Regions from separate parts of the Photobacterium sp. GB-210 genome, predicted to be linked through region 3. Evidence: predicted binding sites of a transcription regulator. Region 3 holds the regulator's gene; each other region holds the start of a gene.
The links. Region 3 encodes PurR, which represses purine synthesis genes. Its sites were predicted from a motif close to TNANGNAAACGTTTNCNTNA; they were not measured.
Positions count from the first base shown of each region.

Region 1 (4,376 bases), on a different contig from region 3:
CGTAAATTGCTTGCTCTGAACATGTTTGACTGTGCACGAGCAAACAAATCGTTAGCGGCATGGGGTGTTGAAGGCCGAGTACCATTCCTAGATAAAGAATTTATCGATGTGGCAATGCGTCTGAACCCTGAAGATAAAATGTGTGGTAACGGTAAGATGGAAAAACACATCTTACGTGAGTGTTTTGAGCACTACCTACCAGAATCTATCGCATGGCGTCAAAAAGAGCAGTTCTCTGATGGTGTAGGTTACAGCTGGATTGATACGCTAAAAGAAGTGGCTGAAGAAAAAGTAACGGATCAACAGCTTGAAACAGCGGCTTACCGCTTCCCTTACAACACACCAACAACCAAAGAAGGTTACGCATACCGTGAGATCTTTGAAGAGTTGTTCCCGCTAGAAAGTGCGGCAAAATGTGTACCGGGTGGTCCATCGATTGCTTGTTCAAGTGCAAAAGCGATTGAATGGGATGAGAGCTTTAAGAACGCAGCAGACCCATCAGGTCGTGCAGTAGCAGCTGTACATAACGAAGCTTATAAAAAATAAGTTTGCTCTAAACTGCAGCTAATAAAAAACCGCCAAGCACGAAAATGTGTTGGCGGTTTTTTTATATCTATATGAAACTTAACGTTCCCAGTATGCTTCTTCCAAACTATCTTCACGCTCTGGCAGACCACGAGATAAACGTGGAGAATACTGAGCCAAGACTTCGTAGCTTACACGGTTTGAATATAAACAAACCTGTGAGAACGATGAATAAGTTAGGAAAGAATGTTGGTGCTTACTCGAGTTCGGCACGTTTTCTTTATGGTAGCGGTTTGCAGACATATCATGCAGTAATGCTGAAAGTGCACCATCACCAGCACCGTTAGTATTCTTAATACGCTCAGGACCGCCCATATAAGGAGCAATATGTGAATACGCCTTAATTGGATTCTCACACGCCGTTTTAAGCATTGGTCGGCTAAATTCATAGCGGTTAAACTCAGCAATATCACCTGGAAGTAACGGTAAACTTGTTTCACGCTTAGCGTTATCATCAGTGTAACCTGCGGTATATAAACCTACAGGGCCTGCAGTACAAAGAACAAGATCAACCCATTCTAATGCTTTATCAGCTGCTACAAGCGGATCAGACTCACCAGTTAACGCTTCACCTTCATCTTCATTCATTGCAACAACTGTTACATGATCACGAAGGAAGTCGCGCCACCATTGTGGATCGTCTTGAATAACGAACTTTGTACCTAATGTTAATACCACAGGTACATCGTATTTTTTCGCATATTCAATGGCGCGCATTGTTGCCGCTGGCATAGGATCGCCAGGCTTACAACGCACTAAATACGCCGTTAACACAAGTGCAGACGCATTTTCAAACACATGTTCAGGAATGCTATCAGGTTCAAGTTGGTTCATCTTACCTTCGTTGATAGCGAAGGTACGTTCACCGTCTTTTGAAATAAGAGCAAAACAACGACCAATAGGACCGTCAACAGGTTGAAGGTAGTTCATATCCATGCGGCTTGATGTATTACAAAGGTAACGGTACGCGTAACTACCGATCTCAATGTCTTTACTCATCACGCCTAGAAGAACAGATTTATCATCCGCTAACACAGAATAGTTGTGTAGCGTATTACCAATCGTGCCACCAGCAAACTCGTGAGTAACAAGGTTGTTCTCTTTTAGCTCTTGATATAGCGCTTCTGCTTTTTCATCAGTAATAACCAAAGAATGGCCTTTACTTAACTCATAGCGTTCCAGGAATTCATCATCCACATAAGCTTCAATATCTACCAATGTTTGGTCAATACCGACAACATGAGTACGTGCTAGACGCTTCTCTTGTTTCGTTTGACTTAAAAGTGGATCGCGAGCATGTACCGGAAAGTAATGCTTAGATTTTCGTTGGCCTGGAAATTTCATGTCTATGCGCTATCAAGTTGTAAATTTTGCGAATTCTATCACAGAATATAGAACATAAAAGCAAAAGCTCTCATTGGTTTTGAGATATATCAACACAAATGAGAGCGTAAACGTTATCGTCAATGTAAGTTACAGAATAAAAACTGACTATTCCCAACCTTGAACATGTTGTTTCACCAAGTTTTCCATCATTGTAATATGTGCCTGGCTATCATTAAGGCAAGGGATCAAATTAAATTCTACCCCACCCGCTTCAATGAACACTTCTTTGCACTGCTCTGCAATTTCTTCAAGGGTTTCTAAACAATCAACAGAGAACGCAGGACACATAACATCAAGGCGTTTTACACCTTTCTCTGCCAATGATTTTATCGTGCCTTCCGTATACGGTTTTAACCATTCTTCACGTCCAAAAATAGACTGATAGCTCATGCTCATTTTTTCACGCGGCATCTCAAGCATCTTCGCTAATAGCTCCGTTGTACCATTACAATGATCGGGATACGGATCGCCATTATCAGCATAACGTTTAGGAATACCGTGATATGAACATAATAAGTAATCAGGCTCGCCTTTTTCTGCCCACACCGTTTTAGCCGTCTCGGCTAACGCTGAAATATAATCAGGGTGATCGTAATAATGATTAATAAAGCGCAACTCTGGGATATACGATATGGACTTTAAGTCTTTCGCAATACGATCAAATACAGCAGCGGTGGTAGTACCTGAATACTGAGGATATAACGGTAAAACTAAAACCTTATCACAACCTTGCTGCTTTAGACGCTCCAAACCAGCCTGAGTACTCGGATTACCATAAGTCATACCCAGTTCAACTGGGACTTGAAGTATCTCTGTTAATGCTTTTTGTTGGCGTTTTGAATACACCATCAATGGTGAGCCATCTTCCATCCAAACAGATTGATATAATTTAGCAACTTTCGGTGAGCGAATCGGCAAAATTACGCCGTGTAAAATGGGGCACCATAACCAGCGAGTCATATCGACGACACGGTGATCGTGTAAAAATTGAGATAGAAATTGTTTCACCCCAGCCGCCGTCGGTGCATCAGGCGTACCTAAGTTAACTAACAATACACCGTATTTTTTATTGTCTTTATTCATCGGTTTTCGCTCTTATCTGTCCTAAACCAAGCTTTCTGATCAAAAAATATTAATCATGCAACCGAAGCTAAACGAAGGCTGATCGCTTTTAGATCACTTTGATCAGAAAAAGACGTATCCCGCCTTTATTAACCCCTATTTAAACCATAAAAAAACGGACTATACCAATAGGTAAGCCCGTTTTTTTCATTGTTACAAGCTATCTAAAACAGCCTATATCAATATTAAGCTAATGCTTTTTCTAGCTCAGCGCTCACTTCAGCAACAGGAAGTGTACCATCAAACTTAAGGTATTTCGTGTTACCCGCTGCCGCTTCTTTACCATAGTACTCGATAAGAGGTGCAGTTTGTGTGTGGTAAACATTTAGACGTGCACGAACTGTTTCTTCTTTGTCGTCTTCACGGATAACAAGATCTTCACCTGTTACGTCATCTTTACCTTCAACCTTTGGTGGGTTGTAAACAGCGTGGTAAGTACGACCAGAAGGAAGGTGAGCACGACGACCCGCCATACGCTCAACGATCACATCGTCAGCCACATCAAACTCGATAACGTAATCAACGTTAACACCGTTTTCTTTTAGACCATCAGCTTGAGGAATTGTGCGTGGGAAACCATCTAGTAGGAAGCCTTTTGCGCAATCATCTGCCGCAATACGCTCTTTTACAAGACCAAGAATGATATCGTCAGATACCAATTGACCTGCATCGATCACTGATTTCGCTTGCTTGCCTAGTTCAGTACCCGCTTTGATAGCTGCACGTAGCATGTCACCAGTTGAAATTTGAGGAATACCAAACTTTTCCATGATGAATTGAGCTTGAGTACCTTTACCTGCACCTGGAGCGCCCAGAAGAATGATGCGCATTGTGATCCCCTTTAATAGAGTGGAATTTTTGCAAAAAAGTGAAAATACACTGAATAAGCGAGACTCGCAAGCCCAGTACAATGACTGGGCTTGGTTTACATGCTTTATCAGAATAGTATTTGATACAAGCAAGTTATTTGGTTATTTAATCAGCAACTTGTTAATTGCAGCAAGGAACTGAGAAGGATCTTCCATCGTACCGCGTTCAGCTAACATCGCTTCACCGAGCAAGAATTCAACCCAACGACCAAACACTTCTTCATCTGCTTCATCTGCCATTTTCTTAACCAATGCATGCTCAGGGTTTAATTCAAAAATGTATTGAACCTCTGGCGCATCATGACCCGCTGCTGCTAGCAGTTTCGCCATTTGGGTACCCATTTCGTTTTCATCTGTCACAACAACTGCTGGTGTGTCATGAAGTTTGAACGTTGCACGTACATCTTTTACACG
Region 1 covers NZ_PYNU01000001.1:278,375-282,750, reverse strand. Annotated here, with positions in the region: gene asnB (asparagine synthase B) at 1-546, shown strand, start outside; gene C9J38_RS01445 (inosine/guanosine kinase) at 625-1,929, opposite strand; gene hemH (ferrochelatase) at 2,077-3,054, opposite strand; gene adk (adenylate kinase) at 3,279-3,923, opposite strand; gene htpG (molecular chaperone HtpG) at 4,065-4,376, opposite strand, start outside.
Region 1: C9J38_RS01445 (inosine/guanosine kinase) is a predicted target of PurR. The motif match lies at 2,032-2,051, and genes of this name have one in related genera.

Region 2 (4,376 bases), on a different contig from region 3:
ACATACACCGTGCCCACAATGTGGTGGCGAATTAGTGATGCGATTTGGTAAGCGTGGTCCTTTTCTTGGTTGCGATCATTATCCGAGTTGTGACTATATTCAGCCATTAAATCACAACGATGGACATGTAGTGAAAGAGCTCGATATGCCTTGTCCTGAATGTGAGAGCTCATTGGTATTACGCCAAGGTCGTTATGGAATGTTTATTGGGTGTTCAGCATACCCTGCTTGTCACTATTTAGCCTCAACGGAAAAGAAAGCAGAGAATACCGATGTTGGATGTCCTGAATGTCATAAAGGCCATTTAACTGAGCGTAAATCCCGTTATGGCAAAGTGTTTTACGCCTGTGATCAGTATCCAAGCTGTCGCTTTGCTGTGAATAACAAACCCGTTGTCGGTACGTGCCTACAATGTGGCTTTGGTTTGCTAATTGAAAAGAAATTAGCCAGTGGTGTGAAACTGCAATGTGCAGATAGAAAGTGCCATGCTTATCAAGATCCTGATAGTGTTGATAAAACAGCATAAAAAAAGCCTGCTCAGACGCAGGCTTTTTAAATTGGAGTAAATATTAACGCGGCAGTGCGGGGAAATCCTTCTCATCCAGCAAGCTTGATAACATGATCAAACGATACTGCAATTGCTCTGGTGTATCAGCACACACGTTAATGTGCCCCATTTTACGCCCTGCTCGTTTTTCTTTACCGTACCAGTGTACATGGCAACCTTCTTGGGCATAAACCGCATCAGGAATGCTATCTAAACCTAAGATATTGATCATCGCACTTGGACGAATGAGTTGAGTACTACCAAGAGGAAAATCACATACCGCGCGTAAGTGGTTTTCAAACTGACATGTTTCTGCACCTTGCTGTGTCCAGTGGCCTGAGTTATGAACCCGTGGTGCGATTTCGTTTACCAGTAGTTCGCCATCGAGATCGAAAAACTCGATAGCTAACACGCCGACATAATCAAGGCTATTAGCGACGGCACGGAACATGTTATCGGCTTGCGCTTGCAGTGGTGAATCACCCACAATCGCAGTTGATAAACTCAGTACGCCATCAGTATGGACATTCTCAGTTAAGTTAAATACCTGAATATCACCACTGCGATTACGGGCACCAATCAATGATACTTCGCGTTGAAAAGGAATAAATTGCTCAGCAACAATAGCCTGATTAGGAGAATCAGCAATACATTGCGCCATTTCAGGCCAAATATCATCAATCTGTGCGCTTTCTTTTAAGCGCCACTGCCCTTTACCGTCGTAGCCACCTAATGCACTTTTTAACACCAGCGGTAACCCGATTTTTTCAATTGCAGTAAGAAGATCTGCACGTTCAGTGATTTCATGGTATTTAGCATTGCGCACGCCAGCATTATCTAATAACGCTTTTTCTAGACGACGATCGCCACCGGCTTTGATTGCTTCTGGCGTTGGGAAGAACTTCTCGCTGGCAGCACAAATATCTAAAATATCGTGAGGAATATGTTCAAACTCGGCAGTAATCGCATCAACGTCATTAATCGCTTCAACGAGCGAGTTCGACATTGCTTGTTGGGTAAGAGGATGAACCACTTTATCACTCTCTACATCATAAGCGATCACATTGATGTTAAGAGGAGCGCCAGCCAGTGCCATCATACGGGCAAGTTGGCCAGCACCAAGGACTAGCACATTATTCATTATGCATCCTCTGCTGGATTTGGGTTGCTTAATACCGTTTCTGTTTGCTCTTTGCGGAAAGCATCAATAGCGGCCAGTACTTGCTCATCTTGAGTGCCGATAATTTGTGCGGCTAAGAGACCTGCATTGGCAGCCCCTGCATCACCAATTGCTAAGGTACCAACAGCAATACCTTTGGGCATTTGAACGATAGAAAGCAATGAATCCATTCCTTTTAGTGCACGTGATTGCACTGGTACGCCTAATACAGGCACGCTAGTGAAAGCCGCTGTCATCCCCGGTAAGTGAGCTGCACCGCCAGCACCAGCGATGATCACTTTAATGCCACGCTCTTGTGCACTTTCAGCGTATTCGGTTAATAAATGTGGCGTGCGGTGAGCCGAAACGACCTTTGTCTCATAAGGAACATTGAAACGATCAAGCATCTCAGCCGCATGTTGCATGGTTGGCCAATCAGATTTTGAACCCATGATAATTCCAACTTTCATCTCATTCTCCTTCAGGTCATAACTTAACATCGTGTTGATGGCTGCATTATACGGTGATTTAGCTCAAAGGAAAACGTTTGCGTCATGAATATTGACTGTCTTATAACCGAGCATGGAGTTGTGACTAAGGAGTAGGTAGAATGAAATTGAGAAAGTAAAACAACAATATTTGCTGAACAAATAATGAGGATACTGTGGAGAATTTTGCTCAAGTCGTCGCAGCTTTAAAGCAAGGTGAAGTGATCGGGTACCCAACCGAAGCGGTGTTTGGTGTCGGCTGTGATCCGGATAATCAAGAAGCGGTTGAAAAACTATTAGCGATCAAACAACGCCCAGTGGAAAAGGGCTTAATTTTGATCGCGGCGAATTACGATCAGCTGCTGTCATATATTGATGAAAACCAATTGACCGAACAACAAAAGCAAACCGTGATGGCAACATGGCCAGGGCCTGTGACTTGGGTAATGCCGACTAAGCCTAATGTTCCCTCGTTTTTAACGGGGCAATTTACTACGATTGCGGTACGTGTGAGTGATCATCCACTCGTGCAACGCTTATGTTTGGAGTTTGGTAAACCTATTACCTCAACCAGCGCAAATTTAACAGGCCAAGAGCCAGGTCGAACAGCGCAAGAGGTTGAACAACAGTTAGGGCATTGTTTAGCTGCAATCTTGCAAGGTGAAACAGGCGGACGTACCAATCCTTCCGAGATACGTGATGCGCTTAATGGCAATATCTTCCGTCAAGGGTAAGGGATAAAGAGTATGGATAGCCAAGTAGATAAAAGTGCAGTTAAAGCCTTTTTGTTGGATTTACAAGATCGTATTTGCCAAGCATTAGAGCAACAAGAAACAACCGTCGCGTTTGAACAAGACCAATGGCAGCGTGAAGAAGGTGGCGGTGGTCGTAGTCGTGTATTACGTGATGGCGAAATCTTCGAGCAAGCAGGTGTGAATTTTTCTCATGTTTATGGTGCTGAAATGCCAGCTTCTGCAACAGCACATCGCCCAGAATTAGCAGGTCGTCGTTTTGAAGCGATGGGCGTGTCATTGGTTATTCACCCTCGCAACCCTTATGTGCCAACCTCTCATGCCAATGTTCGCTTCTTTATCGCAGAAAAAGACGGTGAAGCTCCGGTTTGGTGGTTTGGTGGTGGCTTTGATCTTACCCCGTTCTATCCTTTCGAAGAAGATTGCCAACACTGGCATGATACAGCTAAACAGTTGTGTGCGCCGTTTGGTGATGATGTTTATCAACAGCACAAAGCATGGTGTGATAAATACTTCTTCTTACCGCACCGTAATGAAACCCGCGGTATAGGCGGTCTATTCTTTGATGATCTCAATCAATGGGGATTTGATAAGAGTTTTGCTTATATGCAAGCGGTAGGTAATGGCTTTATCAATGCCTACATGCCGATAGTACAACAGCGTTATTATCTACCCTATGGTGAACGTGAACGGGAGTTTCAGTTATACCGTCGTGGACGTTATGTCGAATTTAATTTGGTTTATGATCGTGGCACTTTGTTTGGTTTACAGAGTGGCGGAAGAACGGAATCTATTTTAATGTCGATGCCACCATTAGCACGTTGGGAGTACTGCTATGAACCAGAGCCCAATTCAGCAGAAGCGCGACTGTATCAAGATTATTTAAAACCACGAGAGTGGTAATCAATTATTGAGCTCAGATCACGGAGTGATAGAGCCTTCTTAATATAAAGAGAGAATTCGTATATGGATAAGTACGTCGTATTTGGTAACCCAATCGGACAAAGTAAATCTCCATTCATTCATACCTTATTTGCCCGTCAAACAAGTCAACAGATGACATATACCAGTCAACTTGTTGCCATTGATGGTTTTGTGCAAGCGGCAGATATGTTTTTTAATGATGGTGGTAAAGGTTGTAACATTACGGTGCCATTTAAAGAGCAAGCTTATCAATATGCGACCAAGCTAACTGAACGTGCTCGCTTGGCTGGTGCCGTAAATACACTTAAGAAATTGGATGACGGCGGTGTATTAGGTGATAACACTGATGGTGAAGGCCTTGTTCAAGATCTGATCAATCAACAGGTCGAATTAAAAGATCAACGCATCTTATTGTTAGGTGCCGGTGGTGCTGCTCGTGGTGTGCTTTTACCATTATTAGCACAGCAACCTAAACAATTGGTTATAGCCAACCGCACAGTAAGCAA
Region 2 covers NZ_PYNU01000018.1:1,580-5,955, reverse strand. Annotated here, with positions in the region: gene C9J38_RS16560 (topoisomerase DNA-binding C4 zinc finger domain-containing protein) at 1-526, shown strand, start outside; gene C9J38_RS16555 (5-(carboxyamino)imidazole ribonucleotide synthase) at 570-1,688, opposite strand; gene purE (5-(carboxyamino)imidazole ribonucleotide mutase) at 1,688-2,176, opposite strand; gene C9J38_RS16545 (L-threonylcarbamoyladenylate synthase) at 2,371-2,928, shown strand; gene hemF (oxygen-dependent coproporphyrinogen oxidase) at 2,941-3,849, shown strand; gene aroE (shikimate dehydrogenase) at 3,913-4,376, shown strand, end outside.
Region 2: purE (5-(carboxyamino)imidazole ribonucleotide mutase) is a predicted target of PurR. The motif match lies at 2,242-2,261, and genes of this name have one in related genera.

Region 3 (4,376 bases):
AATTATCATTTATATAAATCAAGGAGTGCAAAATGGAGGGAATTAATTTAATGGCAAAAGTTTGTTAATATGCAATTAAACCAAATAAATATTGAATTTTATAAAGGAAGATAAGGATAATACGGAAATTATTTTTGAAAGGTATACTTAGAAATAAAAGAATGGGGGCTCTTTTATTCCTAAGTATTTTATATTTAAGACAACTTATATTTTTAAGATAAGGCAGATAATAGTTCATTTCGACGTTGCTCAGGAATAACTGACCAATGTTGACCGCTAATTGCGCCTTCCAATGCCCAAAGCAATTCAATACTCAATGGACTTGTTTGTGATTCTTGAAGTGCTTTATATGCGCCAAGAGAGCCCACTGCTAGAAGTTGTTCAATAGTGTTTATGCCTGCTTTTTTCAGCATTCTTTCATTTGATAATCGTAGATTAGGTAAATCTTTAATTCGGTCAGGTACGCAACTCTCCTTTTCTTGCTTGTCTTTTTCTGCTGCATCCAGTGAATACCTACCTTGAGCTACAATCTTTGTGGGTTCATCCCACCATTGATCGGGTATTGCATAGTGCTTGGTTACAACAGGGAAGCCACGTTTTTTATAAACATAGGGTTCCAAGCCAGCTTGTTTGAATTCCTTTTCAGTTTCAGCATTTGCACGTAAGTGAAGTTTATCGTTCACAACTAATGCAAACATTGTATCACCAGAAAAAATGCCAAAACCGCCAAACATCGACCGTGATTTTATTGAACCAAAATGGTCAAATAATTTTAATGAATCTTTTAATATTGGTTTATCCATGCTTCTACTCGGTGAAAAAATATGAGTGTCACCTAAACATTAAGAGCGAGGAAATAGATTAATTAATCTACACATTGATACTGTCAATATATTGTTAAGTTTGTGTCATAATATTGTCGGTTCAATAATAATCCTTCGGTAACCCCGCTACCTTGAATTATTAACATAATTTTTAGGCCGGTGGTTTTGCGTCTTAATCTTTCAATTAATTTGCCAGTTCGTGACTATATAAAGTTATATTAAATAATACTTTTAATATTAAATCTAAGCTCTCAAAAATGTGATATTGGTTCAGGTATTTGTTCTTAGCTTATTTTAATAAGCTTTATAATTATAAATACTCATGATTGTTTTTTATAAGTAAAAAAAAAGCCAACAAGGTTAACTTATCGGCTTTTCCTTAACATAGAAAGATAAATTTTATTAGTTGAGATCTTTAACCGATTTTCTCTCAACAAGTTTAGGCGTCATTTCAAAGGTTTGACGCTCATGATTCTTGTCTTTCACACGCTCTAGCAAGATTTCGATGGCCTTTTTACCTAAACGACGTTTAGGCTGGTGGATAGTTGTTAGCGGTGGCGCAAAGTAGGGCGCAAGGTCAATGTTATCGTAGCCAATGATTGAGATATCATCAGGAACACGCAGACCTGCCTGTTCAAAGGTACTGATCAGAGCCATGGCCATAATGTCGTTAAAGCAGAAGATAGCAGTAGGGCGATCTTCCATTGCGATAAACTTATCAGCAGCTTCAACGGCTGACTCACACTCAAAGTCACCGTCAAGTAGCCAATTAGCATTAACAGTGAGATCTGCTTCTTTCATCGCTTTACGGAAGCCCTTTAGGCGCTCTTGACAAGTAGACTTATCAACTTGCCCAGATAAACAGCCAATTTTCTTATGACCATTTTCAATAAGGTGCTTAGTCGCAATATAACCGCCGTTTTCAGCGTTATCTAGAATATTATCAGTATGTGGGCTTTCTGGGCCCCAGTCCATGATAACCATAGGAAGATCATTTTTACGCTCAAGTAAATCGAGCAGCATTTGATCCAGATCGCTGCACATAACCAATAGGCCATCAACACGCTTTTCAGAAAGCATACGTAAGTAATCACGTTGTTTTTCTAAGTTACCTTCGGTGTTACATAAGATCAGTGTGTAGCCTGCACCATAACAATATTCTTCAACACCATGCACAACTTCGGCAAAAAATGGGTTAGTCGATTTAGTGACTAACATGCCGATAGTACGTGTTGTATTACATTTTAAGCTTCGCGCTACTGCACTTGGGGCGTAGTTAAGTTCATCTACTGCAGCCAAAACTTTTTGTTGCGTTGCTTCTGCAACAAAGCGTGTTTTATTAATCACGTGCGACACTGTAGTAGTTGATACACCTGCCATACGTGCAACGTCTTTAATGGTTGCCATATTTATTCTTCTTATCATGGTCAGATTAGGATCTGACAAAGGTTTTTGATACCAAATTGATTAATTACGTAGTCTATGGCTTACGAGTTCACTCGCAGAGATGAAGATCCTTTAGTTATTAGCTACTTAATTATTCAATTTGATACCGAATTATAGGGTGTTGCAATTATCATGGATCATAAACAACTAAAGCCGCAGTAAAATGCGGCATTAGAAGATAGAAACTATTTTTACACTAATTACACATGTAATCGCTTGCGATCACATTTTACTGTGTGTTTTGCGTTGTGCAATCTTTCTATTCAACTTGATTGAATTAATTGATCATTAACCGTAAAAACTCGATGTTTGTCATGCTAATAGCTTCAATTTATTGTGTATATCTAGTCATTAATAGATAAAACGTTAAAAAACAGAATGATTGGCTGATAAAAGATAAGGAAAATCACCACTTGGATGAGTATGAACACTGACAGGCCAACCATATAAGGTATCTATTACTTCAGGAGTAAGAACTTGTGTTGGCGTTCCGTCGGCTTTTATTTCTCCTTCGTTAAGGAAAATCATCCGATCAGTGTATTGGGCTGCAAGGTTTAAATCGTGCAATACCACAATTACAGCGGCGCCTTGTATAGCCATATTTTGGGCAATTTGTAAGGTGTGGTGCTGGTGGGCGAGATCGAGTGCTGAGGTGGGTTCATCTAACATCAAGATACATTTATCACCGGCTTTACTGAGTTGTGTTAAAACCCGGGCAAGGTGTACACGCTGTTTTTCACCCCCCGATAAGGTGGGGTAGAGACGTTTAGCTAAATTGTTAATATCAACATATTGCATGCTTGATGCTGTTGCATCTTTCAGTTCAGGCGAAGTGAGCTGCAATGGAATTGCGCCTAGCTCGACAACTTCTTTCGCGGTAAAGGCAAACGATAATGCGCTATGTTGTGGAAGGACACCTAAGTGACATGCCAATTCTTCCCGAGCCCAATTATTAAGCGGTTGATCAAAGAAAGAAACCGTGCCTGATTTTGGCGTAATCTCACCACATAATACTTTTAACAGGGTACTTTTACCTGCACCGTTTGGCCCAAGTAATGCGGTGACTTCTCCTGCGTGAATATCAATATCAAGATGATTTAGCAGGACTTTATCACCGAATTGTAATGATAAGTCGCGAGCCTGAATAACACAGACTTTGTCGCTACTTGCTGTAAAATCGACCTTTGCTGAATGATTTAACGTCATGACATCTGACTCTTTTGATTAACTAATAAATAGATAAAGAAAGGCGCGCCTAACATGGCGGTGATGATCCCAACCGGCAGTTCTTGAGGCGAGAATGCGCTTCGAGCAATCATATCGGCAACCAAGAGGATTAATCCGCCAAGTAAAGCCGAAATTGGCAATAAGGTTCTATGATTTGGACCAGTTAGCATTCTCCCCACATGAGGAATAACCAAGCCAATAAAGCCAATCGGGCCACAAACGGCAACAGTCATACCCACTCCCGCAGCACATGTAATAATTAAATTACGTTTTAGTTTTTGGGTGTTAACCCCCATATGTCGAGCTTCAGCTTCGCCTAATAACAACGCGTTTAAATTACTGGTATGACGATAAAAATAGGTAAAGAGTAACCCGAATGTGCAATAGGCGAGAATAATGCCTGTCCATGTTGCACCAGCCAGTGAACCCATTGACCACAATGATAAATCACGTAAGGCTTGATCGTCGGCAACATAATTGAGTAACCCAAGCCCTGCGCCTGAAATTGCGGTTATCGCGACACCAGCGAGTAGCATGATCATCACCGATGTGCCGTTTTTATCTGTGCCTAAGCGATAAACTAAAACGGTGCTGATTGCGCCGCCAATAAAGGCAAAAATAGGCACAATAGCGAAGTTTAAAAGCTGAGGGAATGATGCGGTGAGAGGGGCAAATAAGACAATGGCCAATGCAGCACCTAAGCCTGCACCGCCAGTGATTCCGATGATCCCAGGATCTGCAAGCGGGTTGCGAAACAGTCCCTGTAGTACAGCGCCACATACAGCTAAAATTGCACCGATAGCAAAACAGAGAAGTGTACGTGGTAAACGAATTTGATGGATCACTAGGCTGACATGTTTAGCAAGTTCATGATCACCG
Region 3 covers NZ_PYNU01000002.1:687,999-692,374, forward strand. Annotated here, with positions in the region: gene C9J38_RS06690 (TfoX/Sxy family DNA transformation protein) at 213-803, opposite strand; cyclic di-GMP riboswitch class I at 938-1,028, opposite strand; gene purR (HTH-type transcriptional repressor PurR) at 1,227-2,231, opposite strand; gene C9J38_RS06700 (heme ABC transporter ATP-binding protein) at 2,637-3,476, opposite strand; gene C9J38_RS06705 (iron ABC transporter permease) at 3,473-4,376, opposite strand, start outside.